Regions from separate parts of the Actinoplanes sp. NPDC051343 genome, predicted to be linked through region 1. Evidence: riboswitches for the same ligand, from Rfam matches in the RefSeq annotation. Region 1 holds a riboswitch; the other holds the start of a gene.

Region 1 (7,189 bases):
CTCTTCTGGTGGCACGCACGTGCCGCACGATCCTCGGCGGCAACGGCATCAGCGGCGAATACCCGGTCATGCGGCACGCCAACAACCTCGAAAGCGTCCTCACCTACGAGGGCACCTCGGAGATCCACCAGCTGGTCATCGGCCAGAAATTGACTGGTTTGAACGCCTTCGCCGGCTGACAAGTCGAAATTGTCGTACGCGTCTTCTACCTTTGAGTCATGGCAAACTCACCGGATGTCGAGGAACCGACCAGGGAGTACCCGGTCCCCGACGAGGCCGCCGGTCCCGCCGTTCCTCCCCCCGCCACCCCGACCGCTGACGACCCGACCGCCGACTCGCCGAGCCGCCCCAGCGGCTTCGCCCGGCTGCTGATCTTCACGGCGTTCGTCTTCGCGCTGATCGTCGCCGCCTGCCTGGGGCTCCGCGCGGTGCACGTCCTGCCCAGCTTCAGCAACCCGTTCGCCGGCAAGACCACCGACCGCAGCCAGCCGGTCCTCCTGCAGTCCATGCGCGACCTGAGCCGTTACGTCGCCGCCGACGGCACGTTCCAGGTGATCGTCGACCTCCAGCAGGACAAAAACAACATCCCCGACTTCCTGATCAACGACCGCACCCTGTTCGTCGGGTCGGGCACCGTCGAGGAGTACGTCGACTTCGGCGCGCTGAGCACCAACGCCCTCAAGGTCGACGACACCAAGAAGTCGGTGACGATCACGCTGCCCCCGCCGCAGCAGTCCACGGCCGCCCTCGACATGAACAAGAGTTACGTCGTGGCCGAACAGCGGGGCCTGCTCAACCGCATCGGCGACGCCTTCAAAAACAATCCCAACCAGCAGCAGAAGGTCTACCAGCTGGCCCAGCAGCGGATCACCGACGCGGCCAAGGGCAGCGGCCTCGACCAGCGGGCCCAGGCCAACACCGAGAAGATGCTGGAAAGCCTCTTCACCCGCCTCGGCTTCACCTCGGTCTCGGTAACCTTCACCAACCCATAGCCCTCACCCGCCCACCGGAGCTCGCTCACCTTGGGCTCCGGCCCACCTCACCGCCCGGCCCGTCGCACACCGTGCCGTTCCGTCCAGCCTCCTGGCCAGCGCGGTCTTGGCCGAGCGCGCGGGCCCTCGATGCTGGCGGCCGGTGCAGGGCGGGCGTGGTGCGCGGGCGAGGACGGCTTTGGTCGGACGCGGTCTCTTGATCCAGGCGGCCCTTTCCGGGTGGTGTGGTGCGCGGGCGAAGTGGCCTTGGCCGAGCGCGGCCTCGTGACTCGGGCGCCGGTTGTGGGCGGCCGGTTGTGGGCGGGGGGTCCGCGGGCGAGGTGGCCTTGGCCGGACACGGGCTCTTGATCCTGGCCGCCGGCTCCGGACGAAGGTGACCTTTCAGGCAAAGCGACGACAGTCGTTCGAGCGAACGCGGCCTCGGATGAACGCGGCTCTCGGGAACGTGACCCGCGGGCTCTCGCCGTGAGTGCCTTGCGCAAATTACTCAGGCGGCTTCCGGCCGACGCGGGCTCAGGTCAATTCGGTCGCACTGTGAGCTGCGGCGTCGTACGTTGCCGGTCATGGACGCCTTCGAGTCGCTCATGGCCGAGGTGATGACTTGCGCCGACCGCTTCGGACACCGCGAACACCTGCACCTGGCCTGGCTTGCGGTCCGCCGCCACGGCCCCTCGGCCGCACCCGACCTGCTCGCGGCCGGCATCCGCCGCACAGCGCGCTACGCCGGCGCCCCGCAGAAATATCACGCCACCATGACCCAGGCCTGGACCCACCTGGTCGCCCACCACGTGCCGGAGGGCCCCGACGACTTCGGCGCCTTCCTGCAGCGCTTCCCCCGGCTCCTCGACAAGCGCCTGCTGACCGCCCACTACTCCAGCTCCCGCCTGGCCTCCGCCGAGGCCCGCGCTTCCTGGATCACGCCCGACCTGGCGCCCTTCCCCACCACACCGGAATCCCCGCAGCCAGGCACCACCCCTTCCGAAGGCCCGTAAACCAAGCACAGTGTCGGCGCCCACCGGCCCGGACCGGTCACCGACCAGAGCCCGGTCCCTGAGTCCACCGACGACGGGTTGCGACCGATCCCGTGGCTGCATCCGCGGAGCGCCGGCGTCGAGACGCCACGCCGGACACAGACCGGTGGTCGGCGCCGAGGTTGCCTGCCGGCTCCGACACAGGCGCCGAGGTCGCGGCATGGTTTGAGCCAGCGGCGCGGCTCCTCGGTCTTCCCTGGACGTGCTCGAGGTGGCGGGGGTGGAGCCCGGTCCACCGGGGTCCGGGGAACGAGCCGCGGTCCGGGGAACGAGCCGCGGTCGGACCGGGACGCACGCGGACCGGCGAGGCCGGGTCGCGGCAGAGACCGAGACCGAGGCCACGGCCGCCCGACGAAGCCGTCCCGCAGTGCGAGAACCGCGGCTCAGACCCGTGAGCCCCCCGGCCGTCGCCGAATCCCCTGGAGACTTTGAAGCGGATTTCGGCTGGGCTTGAGGGTGGGGGGAGGCGCGCTGACGCCGGTTTTCCCTGAGGCCGTGGAGCGGGCGAGGCTGAATCGGGACTGACGCCGTTGGAACGGGGCCGGCCGTGACCAGGGCCGAGACTGCTGCCGAGAGTTCGGGCGGACCTCAGCCGGCTAGGTGAAGGGAAGACGGCGGCGATCTGACGCCGGGCTCGGCTGTCGATGTCGGCGACGCCTTCGCGGCGAGTAACTCCGCGCAACCCGAAGGCGGCCGCCTGCCCCGCTCCAACAACTGAGCGCAACCAACGCCGCACCTTGAGCGGCAATGCTTCGGTGGCCGGTGAGGTGACGCCCTCAGCCGACGGCGATTACCGCGGCATGGACGGCCAAACGGAGCGTTGTCAATGCCGGAAGAGTCGCTGCCCGGTCTGGATCAACGAGATGCCCCGGCGGCGGCATTCGGCGGCGATTTCGGGGGAGCGGGCCGACCCGCCGGGCTCGGCGATGGCGGAGACGCCGTGGCGGTGAGCTTCGGCGATGTTGTCGGTGAACGGTAGTGCGCCGTCCGAGACGAAGGCTATGCCGTTGAGCCGGGCCAGCCAGGCGGACGGATCGGGGACCGCCTGGGCGGCGGTGAGCTGCGCGTTTACCCGATCGTGGATGCGGGTGGCCGGCGAAGCAGGCACTGACGGATGTCGCCGCAGCCACCAGGTGTCTACCTTTGATCCGGCCAGCGCCGTGCAGTCGATGCGGGACTGTTGTCCGGCCGCTACGCCGAGGGCCATCCCGTCGGTTACGTAGACCACCGAGTTGGACTGGGTGTAGCGGGCGATCACCGCGCCGAGGAGCAGGTCCCCGGACAGCGGTGGAAGGGGGAGGTCGACCGGCTGCGTGATGCGGAGGCCGTACACCTCGCGGACCTCGATGGGCGGCGGTGTGAACGAGGGGTCGGCCTCGAGGATCAGGAAACGGCCGTTCTTCTTGGCGGCGAGCGCGGCCACGACGCCCGGTTCGAAGCCGGGGGCGATGATGCCGTCCGACACGACTTCGCGCAGGAAGGCGGCCAGTTCGAGGTCGACCGGGTGCGAGACGGCCACGAAATCGCCGTAGGAGCTCTTCGGATCGGCGTCCCGGGCGCGCACATAGGCGCTGGTCAGGGAGCCGACGTGGCCGGGGTCGAGGCGGTAGGCGGCGGCCATCGCCGGGTCGATCCGGCCGGCCACGGCCGCGCCGGCCGGGGAGACGTGCTTGAAGGACGCCGCCGAAGGAAGACCGAGGGCCAGGGCGGCCTCGCGGACCAGCTGCCAGCTCCCGAGGGCGTCGAGCAGATTGACGTACGAGGGAAGCCCGCTGACCACCCGCAGGGGCGCCGCTCCCGGCTCGACGGGTGCCCAGGTCGCGGGGGTCTGGTGAGGGTTGATGCCGTAGCGGAGCACCCCGACGTTTTCCAGCACTGTGCCTCCAAGTTACGGAGGCACCCAGGCGGTCGGCACCCGACAAATCGGCCGGGCCGCTCCCCGGTGGTGCTCCACCCTCGCCAGTCGCGGCCCGGCACCGACTCTACTCGTTGGGCATCAACGCCCAGAGGATCAGATAGATGATGAACTGGGGCCCGGGGAGCAGGCACGAGACAACGAAGATGAGGCGCATCACGCCGGAGGACACTCCGAAGCGGCGGGCCAGGCCGGAGCAGACCCCGGCGATCCAGCGGTCGTTGCGGGGTCGGGCGAGGCGGGTCACGGTCACCACTCCTTCAGGCTCGGCCGCGGCGGGCGCCGCGACCTGATTCGACGGTATGGGCGTCCGGCCGCCCTTCCCTCGATCTGGAGGTGGAGATCGGCGACCGGATCCCCGTACGGGTGACCCGTACCCCCTGAGCACCCGCTGTTAAGCTCTCTTTCAGCTCCCAACCCTTAGATTTCCCGCGCCGATTTTCATCAGACATGTCGGGCGGGCCGAGGAGGCAAGCGGTGATGCTGGGGTGACGCTGGCCGTCCTTTACGCCGGTCCAGGCAACTCCCTCGATCCCGCCGACGCCGTCCGGCTGGCCGACGATCTGACCGCCGCTCTGCGCGCGGCCGGCGCGTCCGAGGTCGACCGGGTGACCGTGGGGAGCGAGATGGCGACGCTGGCACGAGACGAACCGGTGCTGTTGTGCGCCGACAACCTGGTCGCCCACCCGAGTCTGTTGTGGACACTCGCTACCGAGCCGGCCGGGCGCACGACGGCGCTGGTCGTCCCCGACCCGTCCGGTGACCTGCGCGACGACCGGGGCCGGGTGGTGCCGGCGGCCGACGGGACGGGCACGGCCCGGTTCGCCGGAGCCATCATGATCGCCCCGGCCGATCTGCCGGTGCTGGCCAGGTCGGCCGGGCAGATGCGGTCGGCCGACGATCTGCTGCCGGCTCTGCTGGCCAACGGCCTGGTGCCGATCGCCACTCCGGTCCGTCTGCTGCACGCCGAGCAGGTGCGCACCACCGAATCGTTGAGAAAGGCGCAGGCCGCGGTCGCGGGGATCGACGAGGACCGGGCGCGCCTGCGGCTCGCGGTGAAGGAGAAGGACGACTTCTTCACGACGTACGCGGTGAGCTCCTGGTCGCCCCGGGTGACCAAGATCGCCGCCCGGTTGGGTCTGACCCCGACCGCGGTGACCGGGTGGTCGGTGCTGTTCGCGGTCGCCGCCGCGCTCTGTTTCTGGCAGGCCTCGCGCCCGGCGATGATCCTCGGCGGCATCCTGCTCTACCTGGGCTTCGTGCTGGACTGTGTGGACGGTCAGCTGGCCCGCTACACCCGCACGTTCAGCACGTTCGGCGGCTGGCTCGACACGATGGCCGACCGCGCGAAGGAGTACGCGGCCTATGCCGGTCTCGCGGCCGGCGCCGACCGCATCGGGCTGCACTACGCGTGGCCGCTCGCGATCACCGCGATCCTCATGCAGACCGTCCGGCACATGACCGATACGTGGTACGGCGCCCTGCACGACGAGGCGGCGTCCCGGCCCCGCCCGCAGGCCATGGGTGGGGTGGGCGCGAAACTGAGCGCCGCCTCCAACCGGGTGCAGGGCGACACCGGCTCGGCGGCGTACTGGCTGAAGCGAATCGTGGTCTTCCCGATCGGCGAGCGCTGGGCCCTGATCGCGCTGCTGGCGATCTTCACCGACGGGCGGGTCGCGCTGACCGCGGTCGTGGGTTGGGGTGCGCTGGCCTTCGCGTACACCCTGGCGTTGCGCTCTCTGCGCTCGCTCTCGATGAAGGTCGGTGTTCTCGACACCGTCGACACGATGCGGCACCGCGACGACGGCCTGCTGACGCGCCGGGTGCTGTCGCGGGCCGGACTGCCGGCCCCGCTGGCGGGTGCGGCGCTCGGTGTGGTCGGCGCACTGGGTCTGGTCGTCGTGGCCTTCGCCGGGGGGCCGGCGCGGCCGCTGCTCGCGGTTGCGGCCCTGTTGATGCTCGCCGCCGGTGCGGCCGCTCGGGCGCGGCACGGCGGCCCACTCGACTGGCTGGTGCCGGCGGCGTTGAGGGCCGGCGAATACCTGCTGGTCGTTGCGGTCGGCGTGATCGGAAAAACGCCGCCGCCGGTGGTGTTCCTGCTCCTGTTCCTGCTTGCGCTCCGGCACTATGACTTGACCGCGCGGATGGAGAAGGGCGCCCCGGCGGGAACCGGTGGCTCGGCTGGGCTGGGCTGGGACGGGCGCGTGGTGGTGCTCGCGGTGGCCGGCCTGACCAGTTGGGCCACGCTCGGTGAAGCGCTGCTCTGCGCCGCGGTGGCCGTCTCCTTCCTCGACAAGATGCGCCGAGATCGGGGCCTGGACGCGAACCGCCGCGCCGTCGGCGAAGCGGCGGGAGTCCGGGCGTGAAACTGCTCAGCATCGTTCTGCCGGTCTACAAGGTTCAGGGTTACCTGCGCCAATGCCTCGACTCGCTGCTCGAACAGTCCTATCCGGACTTCGAGATCGTTGCCGTCGACGACTGCTCGCCCGACCGCAGCGGCGAGATCCTGGCCGAATACGCGGCCCGCGACCCCCGCGTCCGCGTGATCACAGCGCCGGAGAACCTCGGGCTCGGCCGGGCCCGCAACCTGGGCCTCGAGCACGCTAAAGGCGAGTACGTCTGGTTCCTCGACAGCGACGACTGGCTTGCCATGGGTGCGCTCGCCGCGGTCGTCCGGCGCCTGCAGGAGACCGGCGCCGACCTGCTGATCGCGGGTTGGGACCGGGTGCACTGGAACGGCAAGGTCGACGCCGGCACGGCCAAGAAGCTGCTGTCCAAGGCGCCGGAGACGTTCACCGCCGAGCAGTGGCCGGCCGTGCTCGACGTGCTGCACGTGGCGTGGAACAAGGTGGTGCGCCGTGACCTGCTGACGCGGCTCGGGCTGGAGTTCGAGACCGGCTGGTACGAGGACGTCTCGTTCACCTATCCGCTGCTGGTCGCCGCCGACCGGATCACGACCCTGCCCCGCACGTGCGTGCACTATCGGCAGCGGCGCACCGGGGCGATCACGCGTACGGTGGGCGACCGGCATTTCGAGGTCTTCGACCACTGGGAGCGGGCGCTCGAACTGGCCGGCGACCCGGGTAACGACCTGAAGGGCCGGCTGTTCCGCCGGATGATCTGGCACTACCTGCAGGTGCTGCGCCACGAGACCCGGGTGCCGGCCGCCTCCCGCCGCCGATTCTTCGCCCGGATGGCCGAAAACTATCAGCGTTTCCGGCCGCCGACGGGCTTCCCGGAGCCGTCCTCCC
Region 2 (7,189 bases), on a different contig from region 1:
GGGGTGCGGAGTTAGCGGGGATGGTCATTGCTTCTCCTTGGGCGGGGAACTGCAAGGGGGACTTCTTGCACCCTGGGGGGAAGCTGATCTCCACATTGACGGGGAGAGCGCTCCCCCGAGAACGACGCTAAGGACGGTCCGGTGAACTGTCCAGAGTTCGGCCGAGTTCCGGAACCGATCGATAACGCGGACGTGCTTGTGGATGTCACATCGATGCGCAATGGGCCGATGTACGTTCGGGCATCGGTGCAGGTAGATGACTTGCCCTGGTTTCCCTTTTGCTCCCGGCGACGGCATCCGCGACCCTCGATAACACAACCGCCGCAACCGGTTCCGACGCGGACCGGAAAGACTCGCATCAACGCCTGGAACACGCATAACCGGGCAAAGGTTCGGGAAGCGCTTTCTGACCGGTCATCTACTACGCTGAACCCATGCGGCTGGTCCTGACCACCGACACCCACCTGCCCAAGCGCGCCCGTGACCTGCCGGCCCCGCTGTGGGACGCCATCGACGAGGCCGACGTCGTGCTCCACGCCGGCGACTGGGTCGACGAGGCCACGCTCGACGCGATCGAGGCGCGCGCCGACCGGCTGATCGCCTGCTTCGGCAACAACGACGGTCCGGGCCTGCGGGCCCGGCTCCCGGAGATCGCGTACGCGTCGCCGGCCGGCCTGAAGATCGCGGTGCTGCACGACTCCGGGCCGTCGACCGGACGCACCGAGCGGATGGCCGCCCGCTTCCCCGACGTCGACCTCCTGGTCTTCGGCCACTCGCACATCCCCTGGGACACGACCGCCCCCTCGGGGCTGCGCCTGCTCAACCCGGGCTCGCCGACCGACCGCCGGCGCCAGCCGTACGCGACGTACATGACCGCCGTGGTCACCGACGGTGCTCTGGTCGACGTGCGGCTCCACGAGCTTCCTAGGTAGGGACAGCCCTACTCCGAATCCGGATGCTGGCCGGGCTGATTCGGCGGCCGCGAATTTCTAGCGTCGGTCCTATGAGGAAAACGCTGAGTTCGGGGATCGCGGCGACGCTGGTGGCGGGGTCGTTCGCGGTGACGGGGGCACCGGCGCAGGCGGCGCCTCCGCTCGGCGGGCTGGTCTCGGCGACCAGCCTGCACGAGTACGCCACACGCGCCGACGTCGACGCGTACCTGACTTCCGACGGCTTCAGTCCCGAGACCGACCGCTACGGGGTGCACACCTATCGGCTGGTCTATCGCACCACCAGCGCAACCGGGAAGCCGACCACCGCGAGCGGGCTGGTCGCCCTGCCGGTCAGCGGTTCCCGACGGCTGTCGACGGTCGAATTCGGGCACGGCACCGAGATCTACAAGGATGACGCGCCGTCCACTTCGGACGACGTGTTCGTGGACGGGCCGGCGGTCACGTTCGCGTCGGCCGGGTTCGCCGCGGTCGCGCCCGACTATCTCGGGCTGGGTCTCGGCCCGGGCCCGCACCCGTGGATGGACGTGCCGTCGGAGACCACCGCCTCACTCGACCTGCTGCGGGCGGCCCGCACCTTCGTCGCCCAGCAGGGGCGTTCGCTGAGCCGGGACGTCTACCTGTCCGGGTTCTCGCAGGGCGCCTCGGCTGCTCTCAGCCTGGCCCGCACGCTGCAGCGCGGAGGCGACCCGTGGTTCCGGGCCGCCGCGGTGGCTCCGATCAGCGGCGCCTACGACTTCCGGCACGCGGCGATCCCGTCGCTGTTCACGCCCGCCGTACAACCGCTGCTGGCCAGCGCGTACACGACCTATCTGCTGGTTGCCTTCGACCGGCTGCACGACATCTACCGGGAGCCGGCCGACGTGTTCCAGCCCGACTACGTGCCGCTGGCCGGACTGTTCGACGGCACACACACCGGCCAGGAGGTGCTCGGCGCGCTGCCCGCCTCGATCGACGACCTGCTGACCGTCCGGGGCAAGCAGATGCTGCTGCACCCGACCGGCCGGTTCGCCGACGCGCTGGCCGTGCTCGACAGCGTCTGCACCGACTGGACGCCGCGGATGCCGGTGCGGCTCTACTACAGCCCGGGCGACGAGGAGGCTGTCAACGCCAACACCGAGCACTGCCAGGCCGCGCTCGACGCGCCGACCGTGAACCTCGGCGTCGACCGGGACTACAACGGGTTCGTACACGAGGGCTCCGAAGTCCTCGGCGTACCGGAAGTAACCCGGTGGTTCGCCCTCCTGGCCGGTTGAGAGCCGGATGCCCGGCCGCTTCGGCGGCCGGGCATCTCACCGTCAGAGCGTGACGCTCGGGTAGAGCGGGAACGGCGCCAGCAGTTCGGTGGCCTGCTTGCTGACGCGGTCGGCGAGGGCCGGGTCGAGGGAGTACTTCGCCTTGGAACCCTCGGCCGGGCTGGTGCCGGCGAGCACGGTGTGGATGAGCTCGGCGATCTGGTCCATCTCGGCGGTGCCGAGGCCCCGCGAGGTGAGGGCCGGGGTGCCGATGCGGATGCCCGAGGTGTACCAGGCGCCGTTCGGGTCCTGCGGGATCGCGTTGCGGTTGGTGACCACGCCGGAGTCGAGCAGGGCCTGCTCGGCCTGGCGGCCGGTGAGACCGAACGGATGCACGTCGATCAGCACGAGGTGGTTGTCGGTGCCGCCGGAGACCAGCTCGACGCCGCGGGAGAGCAGGCCCTCGGCGAGCGCCTGGCTGTTGGTGACGATCTGCTGGGCGTAGCCCGCGAACTCCGGCCGGCGGGCCTCCGCGAACGCGATCGCCTTGGCCGCCATCACGTGGCTGAGCGGGCCACCGAGGACCATCGGGCAGCCGCGGTCGACCTGGTCGGCCAGCTCGGGCTGGGCCAGAACCGCGCCGCCGCGCGGGCCGCGCAGGCTCTTGTGGGTGGTCGTGGTGACGATGTGGGCGTGCTCGACCGGGTTGAAGTCGCCGGTGAAGACCTTGCCCGCGACCAGGCCCGCGAAGTGCGCCATGTCGACCATGAACGTCGCGCCGACCTCGTCGGCGATCTCGCGCATCTTCGCGAAGTTGACCTTGCGCGGGTACGCCGAGTAGCCGCCCACGATGATCAGCGGCTTGAACTCCCTGGCCGTCTCGCGCAGGGCCGCATAGTCGATCTGGCCGGTCGACGCGTCGACCCCGTAGCTGCGCTGGTCGAACATCTTGCCCGAGATGTTGGGCCGGAAGCCGTGGGTGAGGTGGCCGCCCGCGTCGAGGCTCATGCCGAGCATGCGCTGGTTACCGAACGCCTGCCGCAGCTCGGCCCACTCGGCGTCGTTGAGGTCGTTGACCTGCCGCTTCTCGAACTTCTTGAGCGCCGGCACCTCGACCCGGTCGGCCAGGATCGCCCAGTAGGCGACCAGGTTGGCGTCGATGCCGGAGTGCGGCTGAACATAGGCGTAAGGGGCGTTGAACAGCGCCTTGGCGTGCTCGACCGCGACCGCCTCGACGGTGTCGACGTTCTGGCAGCCGGCATAGAAGCGGCGGCCGATGGTGCCCTCGGCGTATTTGTCGGACAGCCAGTTGCCCATGGCGAGCAGAACGGCCGGGGACGCGTAGTTTTCACTCGCAATCAGTTTCAGCGATTCCCGCTGGTCGTGGAGCTCCTTGACGATCGCGTCGGCGATCCGGGGCTCGACACTGCGCACGACCTCGATGGCCGCCTGAAAAGCAGTGGATTCGGGACTCAAGTCAGACATGGGACCTCCTTAGCACGATGCTGAGGCCCAGGCGCACGGCAGGTCGTCATGTCGACGGGGCCGCTCCCCGATGGTGACCCATCCCAACGCGCCAGTCACGGCCCGCCGCCGAGCATACCGGCGCCCGAGCTCACCGGGAGTACCCGTCCGGACATCCGGGGCCGCCTTCTCGGCGGAGAACGCCCGGGCGTGTTCCCGCTGCCGAAACCGACGATCACTAGCCTGACCCGGGTGAACGGCGTTCAGCTTCTTCTCATCGTCGGTGCCGGCATCGCGGTGTCGGCCATCGCCCGGCGGCGCGGACTCGAGTCCGGGCTGGTCATCGTCGTGCTCGCGGCCGGGGCCTCGTTCATCCCGCAGATGCCCCGGCTCGAGCTGGAGCCGGAGCTGATCCTGGCCATCGTGATCCCGCCACTGCTCTACTCGGCGACCCGCGGGGCCTCGTTCTCGGCGTTCGGCGCCAACCTGAGCTCGATCACCACGCTCGGCATCACGCTGGTGCTGCTCACCACGGGCGCGCTCGGGGTGATCTCGACCTGGATCCTGCCGTCGATCGGGGCGGCGGCCTGCTTCGTGCTCGGCGCGGTGCTCGCCCCGCCGGACACCATCACGATCGTGTCGCACGGTGATGAGCTGGGGCTGCCCAAACGCATCACGTCGACGCTCACCGGCGAGAGCCTGGTCAACGACGCGACGGCGCTGACGCTGTTCGCGATCGCGGTCGCCGCGGTCAACGGCAACCACACCGGCTGGGCCGCGGGCACCCTCGAGTTCTTCAAGAACGCGCTGCTCGGCATCCTGATCGGTGCCGTCATGGCGGTGATCGTGCTGTGGATCCGCCCGCGGCTGGGCAACGCGACCCTCGAGACCTCGCTGGTGCTGCTGCTGCCGTTCACCGCGTTCCTGGCCGCCGAGCAGGCGCACGTGTCGGGCATCCTGGCCGTCGTCACGGCCGCGTTCTCGGTCAGCGTCAACCTCAGCCTCGACCCCAAGCACCAATATCCGGGCGCCTACCGCACCCGCCTGCAGGAGGACGCGTTCTGGCCGGTCCTCGACTTCCTGCTGGAGACGTTCGTGTTCGCGTACATCGGTCTGCAGTTGAAGTTCGTGCTCGAGGAGGTCTTCCGGGAGGAGCACCTCACCCGCACGCTGGTCGCCTCGGGGGTGCTGCTGGTCGCCGCCATCCTGATCCGGATGGCCGGGGTCTACGTGCTCTTCGGCCGGCGCGTGCTGCAGTGGCGGCTGGTCGGCTGGCGGCTGACCCGCAACCCGCAGCTGCGGGAGCAGTGGGAGAAACAGATGGCGAACGCGGGCAAGCGCGCCCGGAACTACTCGCCTCCGACCCACAAGGAGATCGTGCTGGTCGGCTGGACCGGCATGCGGGGCATCCTGACCCTGGCCGCCGCGGCCGCCGTCCCCGAGTTCACCGACGATCACCGGCCCTTCCCCGGCCGACCGGAGATCCAGGCGATCGCGCTCTTCGTCACGCTGGGCACCCTGCTGATCCAGGGCACAACGGTGAAGGCGCTGGCCCGGCGGCTCCGGTTCGACCTGACCGCGGACCGGGCCGAGGAGGAGGCGATGCGGGAGGACGCCGCCCGGACCATCGCCGACGCCGCGGCCGAGCCGGCCGCCGACGTCGACGACGGGTTCGAGAAGCAGCGGCTCGCCCTCGGCGTCGCGGTGCGTGACCGGCGGCTGACCGAGGCGATCGCCCGGGAGCTGATCGAGGACATCGACCTGCGCCAGGCCGCCCGGCATACGGGGGATTCGTGATCCCTTCCTCCGCCCTCGAAAGCCCGGCACGCTGGGTGGTGTGACTGTGACGATGGACCGGGCGCAACTGGCGGATTTCCTCCGCACCCGCCGCGAGGCGCTCCAGCCGGAGGACGTCGGTCTCCCCCGCGGGCACCGGCGTCGCACCGGCGGCCTCCGCCGCGAGGAGGTGGCCGCGCTCAGCGGGATGTCGACCGACTACTACACCCGCATCGAGCAGCAACGCGGTCCGCAGCCGTCCGAGCAGATGCTCGCCGCGATAGCCCGCGGCCTGCACCTCAGCCTCGACGACCGCGATCATCTGTTCCGGATCGGCGGCCACGCCGTCCCGCGGCGGTTGATCCGCGACGACCACCTGAGCCCCGGCATGCTGCGCGTCGTCGACCGACTGCAGGACACCCCGGCGATGGTCGTCAACCGCTACGGCGAGACGATCCTGCAGACGCCGCCGGCGGTGGCTCTGCTCGGTGACGAGTCCCGCTTCACCGGCCTGAACCGCAGCACGGTCTATCGCTGGTTCGCCGACCCGTCCAGCCGCGACCGGTACGTGGCCGAGGACCACCCGCTGCACACCCGGGTCTTCACCGCCCAGCTGCGCATGCGGTACGCCACCGACCCCGGCGGCCGGGCCGGCGAGATCGTACGGGCGCTGCTCGCGATCAGCCCGGAGTTCGCCGAGGTGTGGGCCGATCACGAGGTCGGGCTTTCACACGTCGACCGCAAGCGCATCGTGGTGCCCGATCTGGGCGTGCTCGAGTTGTGGTGCCAGAACCTGTTCGACCCCGAGCAGGAGCAGACCCTGGTGGTCTTCACCGCGGCGCCCGGATCGCCTAGTTATGAGAAGCTTCAGCTCCTCGCCGCGGTTGCTTAAGACCGGTTCCGGAACCGGTTTTACTTGCCTAGGACGACCGGCATCGATGAGACTCGCCAAGAGAGCGCTCTCTGCCGTTGATCCCTACGCCGGTTCCCCGACCGGCGGACGACTCGGGCGCACCACCGCCATTCCCCTGGAGAGTCCATGGAACACGCCATCCCCAGGCGTCGCCCCCGGCTGCTCACCGCAGTGCTCGGCGCCGTCATCGTCGTCCTCGTCGCCGCCTATGCGGCTCTCACCTCGGTGCAGGCCCACGCCGCCTCAACCCTCATCTCCCAAGGCAAGCCCGCGACCGCGTCGAGCTCCGAGAACGCTTCGTTCCCGGCCAGTGCCGCGGTCGACGGCAACACCGGCACCCGGTGGTCGAGTGCGTTCAGCGACCCGCAGTGGCTCCAGGTCGACCTCGGCTCCACCGCCACGATCACCTCGGTCACCCTGAACTGGGAAGCGGCGTACGCGAAGTCCTTCCAGATCCAGACCTCGGCCAACGGCAGCACCTGGACCACGATCTACAGCACCACGACCGGCCCGGGCGGCGTGCAGAACCTGACGGTCAACGGCACCGGCCGCTACGTGCGGATGAACGGCACGGTGCGGGCCCTCCCGTACGGCTACTCGCTCTTCGAATTCCAGGTCTTCGGCTCGGTCAGCGGCGGCACCACGACGCCGCCGACCACCCCGCCCACCGGCGGCTCCGGCAACACCATGCCGGCCTCCTTCTGGGGTGACACCGGCAGCATCCCGGCGGCCAAGAACGTCGTCGAGGTGCAGGTCCTCAACCGGACCAACGGCAAATACCCCGACAGCCAGGTCTACTGGAGCTTCAACGGCCAGACCCACTCGATTGCCGAGCAGCAGTTCCTCGACAT

What was found. A riboswitch is a leader RNA that binds a small molecule or an ion and turns the genes downstream of it on or off. The one in region 1 is predicted to bind ZMP and ZTP.
Region 2: linked by a shared signal. The riboswitch ahead of ACIA5C_RS46805 (glycine hydroxymethyltransferase) and the one ahead of ACIA5C_RS38755 (phosphoribosylaminoimidazolecarboxamide formyltransferase) in region 1 are both predicted to bind ZMP and ZTP.

What each region holds. Positions count from the first base shown of each region.
Region 1 covers NZ_JBITEL010000015.1:81,736-88,924, reverse strand. The annotation lists gene ACIA5C_RS38770 (acyl-CoA dehydrogenase family protein) at 1-179, shown strand, start outside; gene ACIA5C_RS38765 (DUF4230 domain-containing protein) at 219-992, shown strand; gene ACIA5C_RS38760 (hypothetical protein) at 1,556-1,984, shown strand; gene ACIA5C_RS38755 (phosphoribosylaminoimidazolecarboxamide formyltransferase) at 2,847-3,899, opposite strand; ZMP/ZTP riboswitch at 3,915-4,000, opposite strand; gene ACIA5C_RS38750 (PspC domain-containing protein) at 4,006-4,185, opposite strand; gene ACIA5C_RS38745 (DUF5941 domain-containing protein) at 4,427-6,304, shown strand; gene ACIA5C_RS38740 (CDP-glycerol glycerophosphotransferase family protein) at 6,301-7,189, shown strand, end outside.
Region 2 covers NZ_JBITEL010000027.1:18,574-25,762, forward strand. The annotation lists gene ACIA5C_RS46790 (discoidin domain-containing protein) at 1-28, opposite strand, end outside; gene ACIA5C_RS46795 (metallophosphoesterase family protein) at 435-932, shown strand; gene ACIA5C_RS46800 (alpha/beta hydrolase family protein) at 1,004-2,206, shown strand; gene ACIA5C_RS46805 (glycine hydroxymethyltransferase) at 2,249-3,670, opposite strand; ZMP/ZTP riboswitch at 3,689-3,779, opposite strand; gene ACIA5C_RS46810 (cation:proton antiporter) at 3,902-5,446, shown strand; gene ACIA5C_RS46815 (helix-turn-helix transcriptional regulator) at 5,499-6,317, shown strand; gene ACIA5C_RS46820 (beta-1,3-glucanase family protein) at 6,465-7,189, shown strand, end outside.